3 regions of the Pseudoalteromonas sp. SG41-5 genome follow, and region 3 is predicted to be linked to each of the others. Evidence: predicted binding sites of a transcription regulator. Region 3 holds the regulator's gene; each other region holds the start of a gene.

What was found. Region 3 encodes MetJ, which represses methionine synthesis genes. Its sites were predicted from a motif close to TAGACGTCTAGACGTCTA; they were not measured.
Positions count from the first base shown of each region.
Region 1: the regulator MetJ is predicted to act here: its motif matches at 1,257-1,274, upstream of metE (5-methyltetrahydropteroyltriglutamate--homocysteine S-methyltransferase).
Region 2: the regulator MetJ is predicted to act here: its motif matches at 841-858, upstream of H5232_RS01165 (methylenetetrahydrofolate reductase).

Region 1 covers NZ_JACJFH010000039.1:40,136-42,414, forward strand. The annotation lists gene metE (5-methyltetrahydropteroyltriglutamate--homocysteine S-methyltransferase) at 1-1,058, opposite strand, end outside; gene H5232_RS12010 (LysR substrate-binding domain-containing protein) at 1,347-2,249, shown strand.
Region 2 covers NZ_JACJFH010000002.1:119,888-122,166, forward strand. The annotation lists gene H5232_RS01165 (methylenetetrahydrofolate reductase) at 1-796, opposite strand, end outside; gene H5232_RS01170 (pitrilysin family protein) at 1,044-2,279, shown strand, end outside.
Region 3 covers NZ_JACJFH010000004.1:79,084-81,362, reverse strand. The annotation lists gene metB (cystathionine gamma-synthase) at 1-1,037, opposite strand, end outside; gene metJ (met regulon transcriptional regulator MetJ) at 1,273-1,593, shown strand; gene H5232_RS02080 (malic enzyme-like NAD(P)-binding protein) at 1,703-2,279, opposite strand, start outside.

The DNA of each region.
Region 1 (2,279 bases), on a different contig from region 3:
TGTTTTGCAAATGCAAGCCATGAACAAAGTTCATCATCGAGCTTTTCTTCTTGCTCTAAATCAACCGGTGTATGCAGTAAAGAACAAGATGGGGCAAGCCATAGATTATCACCGCGCTTTAGCGCAATGTCTTTTATGCTATTAAATACAGCCTCTAAATCAGTACGCCAAATATTACGGCCATTTACTACGCCTAATGATAAAACTTGATCTGTACTTAATAATATATCTAGTTTTGCAACATCAACATTTGTTGCAACACAATCAAAATGTACGCCATCAACAGGGTAACCTGCAATATCATCAAAGTAGGCAGTGACTGAGTCAAAATAACTAGCAAGTAACAACTTCACGCCTTGACCTGCAAGTGCACGAAAGCTTGTTTTTAATGCCTCTTGATAATCTTCAGTCAGCTCTAAACCTAATATAGGCTCATCAACCTGTACCCATTCAATCCCTTGCTGCGCTAATTTAGCGAACACGTGTTGATAAACAGCTAATAGTTTTTCAAGTAAGCTAAGTTTATCAAACTCCTCACCTGCACATTTTGCTAAGTAAAGATAAGTGACTGGGCCGACCAATACTACTTTTGCATTGTGCCCCAATGCTTGTGCTTGAGTAACTTGCTCGAATAACTCAGTGCAAGTTAGTTGAAACTGCTGATCATGAGTTAGCTCTGGAACTATGTAATGATAATTAGTATTAAACCACTTTGTCATTTCGCTTGCTGCACATGAACAACCGCTTGGTGCACGACCACGCCCAATACGAAATAATGTATCAAGATCAATGCTACCATCCGCTTTTTGATGACGCTTGGGCACTGCGCCAATCAATAAAGAGGTAGATAACACATGGTCATACCAAGCAAAGTCACCTACCGGTAATAAATCAATCCCAGCATCTGCTTGAAGAGCCCAATTTTCTGCCCGGATCGTCTTACCTTGATCAAGCAACTGCTCTTGGCTGATTTTACCAGCCCAGTATGATTCTACTGCAAATTTTAGTTCACGCTTTCTACCTATGCGAGGAAAACCTAAGTTATGTAATTGTGCCATGTTGAAATTCCCTTCCAGCTGTTTAGATAGCTAAACCATAAACCTATACCTGACATCAAACAATTGATGCTTCCTCAGTTTCAACTTGAGGTAAATTCATGGAAATGATTTTTTGCAAACTCAAAAAACACAATGACATCGCTGTCAAATATGGTGCTATAGTAGATTTGTAAATTTCACGTAAAAAAACGGGATTTATAGCCATCTAGACGTTGAAGCATCTTAATTTAAGGCGTATTATGGCTGTAATCTGAGTTAAACTCACCTTTACCATGAGAATTATTAAAGATGATTGATGTAAAACACTTAAAGACCATCGCAACCTTGAAAGAAACCGGTTCTTTGGTAAATACTGCGCGCGAATTATTTTTGACTCAATCCGCTTTATCTCATCAAATCAAAGATTTAGAAAACAAGCTTGATTGCCAACTATTTGAACGTAAAACTCAACCGGTGCGCTTTACCCCACAAGGTATGCTATTACTTGAACTTGCCAGCGAAGTACTCCCGCGTGTTGAAGCAACCAAATGCCGTTTAAAAGAAAGTCTTAATCAACCAATTTCACAATTACGACTCAGTGTTGAATGCCATGCTTGTTTTCATTGGTTATTACCAACAATTAAAGAATTCAATAACTTTTGGCCTGATATCAAAGTTGATTATGAGCGCGGCTTTAGTTATGACGCTATTCCTGAGCTGCTCAGTGATGAATTAGATTTAGTACTCACTTCAGACATTCGTGAACCAGATAAACTTGAATACGCACATTTATTTGATTTTAAGCTTAAATTAATTGTTGCCCCAGATCATGAACTAGCGAAAAAAGCCTATGTAACGGCGCTTGATTTGAAAAACGAGACGATTATTTCATACCCTATTCCACGAGAGCGTCAGGATATCTTCAAACATTTTATTCAAAATGCACGTTTTGATGGCACCTTGAAAACCGTAGATCAGGGCTTGCTCATTTTTCAGCTTGTCAGTGCCGGAATGGGGGTTGCAGCATTACCGGATTGGTTAGTAACACCATATGAAAGCCAAGGACTCATTAAGTCGATTCCATTAGGCGCGCTGGGATTAACCCGTCCAATGTATTTAGCCATGAAAAAGAATATGAAAGATAACCCAGTGAGACCGAGTATGCTTATCAAGATTCAGTTGCCAGTTAACGCTAAGTTATTTTTTAGCTAGCCCAGCCCTAAGCAGGGAGCAATTCCCTGC
Region 2 (2,279 bases), on a different contig from region 3:
AGTTTTCACGGCAAATACGTACAGATTCACTCAGTGGGTTTTGCGAATCAAGCATCCGCCATTTAGTTGCATCAGGTACGGAAATTCCTAACCATTGCATAAACTCTAAGGTTTTTTCACTGCCACAGGGCGTAAAGGTTAGAATAATACGTTTAGGTTCGATACCTTGAGCTTTACAGCTGCGCGCATAACTGGTGATCAAATCCACGGTTGCTTGCGCGTTATACACAGCTTGTGAGATAAAAAATTTACAGCCTTGCGTGGTTTTTTCAAGTAAGCGTTCATGTTCATTACGTTTACTTGCGTGGCGCTCGGCAATGGTAACGCCTCCTAAAAAGAAGTCTTGAGGCTGTTCGCTTAAGACTTTATAAGCATCAGGCAGGCTTAATTTAATATCCCCGTCAGATGATGGACTACCGACTAATACTAGGTTTTTTAAATTAAACTGGTTTTTAGTTTCGCTTAACCACTGTTTAAATTCGGCCACACCGCGCTGTGCAACACTTTTATAAGTGATCACTTCTTGATGCGATAAATTACGTAGTAAGTTACTGTATTCTCGAGGATCTACCGTTTGCTTGAACGGAAAAGGGCGAGGCATCTCAGTGCGACTACTTTCATCTTGAATGTCATAAATAATCACGCCATCGTATTCAATTTCATGCAAACGAGCTAAGAGCTTTTGGGCGATAATTTCAAGCTGCGCTTTATCAGTACCAATACGTGGTGGGGTGGTACCAATTAAGTACACACCCTGATTGGTGTCTTCAATTTTCTCTTGTAGTGATAAAGCCATAATCCTCATTCCAGCTAAGTTAGTATCTATGGCAAATAATATAGCAGCCATTTAGACGTCTAGATAGATTTTTTTAGTGAAACTTTTTCAACGAAGATGAGTTTTATTCATGTTGCTCTGAATGAAGAGTTCTGTGTTACACAACTGTTTACATAATTTATTGCCTCAGGGGTCTTATATTGACTTGCTTTGTTGCATAATCGGATGACTAAAAACAAGAAATTTATTCAACTAACAAGGGATAGCAATGAAATTTAAATTATTAGCAACGAGCCTTGCGGTAACGCTTGCACTGGGCGGTTGTGCAAGTAACAGCGGCTCAAACATGGTCAAAGAGGTTGAGATTGAGCAGTCAACGGTTGCCAGTAGTAATGATCGGGTGTTCTCACAAGATTATTTATTAGAAGAGCTTGATAACGGTTTACGCGTTATGGTGGTGAAAACTGATTACCCTGATGTGGTATCACTACAAATTCCAGTCTCTGTCGGTTCTCGTAATGAAGTCGAAGCAGGTAAAACCGGTTTTGCACACTTTTTTGAACATATGATGTTTAAAGGCTCTGAAAAATATCCGCAAGATGTGTATTCTGATATTCTAAAAAATTCAGGGGTTGATAATCGCGCTTATACAACCAATGATTACACTAACTATCACTTAAACTTTTCAAAGCAACATCTTGATAAAGTACTTGAAATTGAAGCGGATATTTTTCAAAACCTGACTTATTCAGAAGAGCAATTTCGTACCGAAGCATTAACAGTTAAAGGCGAATACCTTAAAAATAATGCCAGCCCGGTTCGTAAGTTACTTTCTGCAGTACGTAATGAAGCATTCGAAAAACATACTTATAAACATACCACCATGGGCTTTTTTGCAGATATTGAAGCCATGCCGGATCAAATTGCATACGGTAAAGAGTTTTTTGCTAAGTTTTATAAACCTGAATATGTGTCATTAGTGATTGTAGGCGATGTTGATCCAGCTGAAACTATGGCTATGGTTAAAAAACACTGGGGCCAATGGCAAAAAGGCAATTTCGTTGCTGATATACCAACCGAACCAAAACAGCAAGCGGCGAAATATATACATGAACAAAACGAAGGCTTACCAGGGCATTGGTTATTAGTATCGTATAAAGGCACAGCCTGGCAGCCAAAGCAAAAAGACAGAGCCGCGCTTGATTTACTGTCACAGCTTTATTTTTCAACCAACTCAGAGCTTTACCAAGAGTTAGTGGTTGATAAACAAATTGCTAGCCAAATGTTTAGCTATAACCCTGATACCAAAGATCCCGGCTTATTACATGTTTTTGTGAAAGTTGAAAATGAGGCTGATTTAGCGGTTGCTCGTGATGCAATTAATAGCACCTACGCAAAAGCTCGCACTGAGTTGGTTGATAGCCAAAAGTTAGCTGATTTAAAATCCAATCTTAAATACAGCTTTATTAACGGCCTAGACTCCTCACAAGCTATAGGTTCAACT
Region 3 (2,279 bases):
TCCATACCTGCGTGGGTCATAGTTGCAGGGTGACAAATCAAACTCTCAACCCCACCTAATGACTCAGCTAAGCTAAATTCTTCTAAGCTGGTCAAAAATTCTGCAGCATCATTAATATCACCTTTGATATCAAAGCTTACCATGCCACCAAAACCACGTTGCTGCTGTTTAGCGAGTTCATGCTGTGGATGAGATACTAATCCAGGGTAATATACTTGGCTTACATAAGGGGAGTTTTCTAGATATTGGGCAATAATAAAGGCATTTTCTTGATGCTGACGTAAACGAACATTCAAAGTACGTAAACCACGTAACGTTAAGTAGCTATCAAACGGGGCACCGGTAATGCCAATGTTATTAGCCCACCAAGCAAGCTCATCACCCAACTCTTGGGTAGCGGCGATGACCGCACCACCAACAACATCTGAGTGACCGTTAATATATTTAGTGGTCGAATGCACCACAATATCAACACCAAACTCAATTGGGTTTTGCAAAGCAGGTGATAAAAATGTGTTATCGGCACCAACCAACGCACCGCACTGCTTAGCAATCGTGGTGATCGCTTTAATATCGGTTAACCGTAAGATAGGATTACTCGGTGTTTCAATCCAAATTAGCTTTGGTTTTATCTCAAGAATTTTTTGATGATTTTCAGATTTAGTTAAATCTAAAACCACTAACTTTAATAAGCCACGCTTTTCAAGTGAGGTGAATAAGCGGTAACTACCGCCATAGCAATCATGTGGGATCACTAAGGTATCGTCACTGTTTAGCAGCTGAGTAGCTAAATGCACCGCAGCCATGCCCGTTGCAGTGATAATCCCCTTAGCGCCACCTTCAAGCTTAGCGAGCGTTTCAGCGAGTAAATCACGGTTTGGGTTGCCGCTACGGCCATAATCATATTGGCGCTTTTTATCAAAATCAGCAAATGAGTAGGTGGTCGATAAATGAATGGGAGGCACAACCGCGCCGTGATGTTTATCTGCATCAATACCATTGCGTACTGCAATGGTTGCTTTATTCTTTTGACTCATACCGTCACCTACAATTAAATGGATGTTTAGACGTCTAAAAGGTTAGAGGATCAAATTTAATAAGTCAAAGCATTTATGCGGTTTTAGCCGCAAGATTAGAAGTAAAAACATTTAAGCCTCTAGATGGCTAAAAAACAAGTATTTGACTATCTTTTTTAACACGATAGAATTTCGCCATCTTTGCGCTGCAAAAGGTCGCGCAAACAATTAACAACCTGAGGCAACGATACATCCTATGGCTAAATGGAATGGTGAATATATTCACCCATACGCAGAACACGGGAAAAAATCAGAACAAGTTAAAAAGATCACCGTTTCGATCCCGCTAAATGTATTAAAAGTTTTGACTGATGAGCGCACTCGTCGTCAAATTAATAATCTTCGCCATGCAACAAATAGCGAATTACTTTGTGAAGCATTTTTACACGCATTTACTGGCCAACCACTGCCAAACGATGAAGATTTACGTAAAGATAATCCAGAGAAAGTGCCTGAAGAAGTGAAAAAAATCATGCTTGAAATGGGTCTCGAAGTACCTGTACTCAACGAAGATTAAGTTATCATTTGTATATATTCCTGCTTCAGGAATTGGCTACAAAAAAACCTCAGTAACGTAAGTTGCTGAGGTTTTTATTATTGTGCCATTACCAATTGCAGCGAAGCAGCTACTCCATGTAGTTTTCCGGCATATCAATTTGTGCAACACCAGAATCAATTGCCGCTTGCGCTACTGCTTTGGCAATGCGCGGTAATAGACGCGGATCCATCGGTTTTGGAATAATATACTGCGCACCAAATTCAAGTGTCTCAACACCCGCCGCTTTTAATACTTCCGCTGGTACTGGTTCTTTAGCAATGCTACGAATAGCGTCAACCGCAGCAATTTTCATTTCATCATTAATTTTGCTTGCACGCACATCTAGCGCACCACGGAAAATAAATGGGAAACACAGCACGTTGTTAACTTGGTTTGGATAATCTGAACGACCCGTTGCCATGATTAAATCATCGCGAGCACCATGAGCAAGCACTGGTGAGATTTCTGGATCTGGGTTTGAACAGGCAAACACTACAGGTCGATCAGCCATTAACTTAAGATCGTCAGGAGAAAGTAAATTCGGGCCAGATACACCAACAAATACATCGGCATCAGCAATAACATCTTGCAGTGTGCGCTTATCTGTATTGTTAGCGAATAACTGTTTGTACTCGTTTAAATCATCACGACGAGTATGAATAACG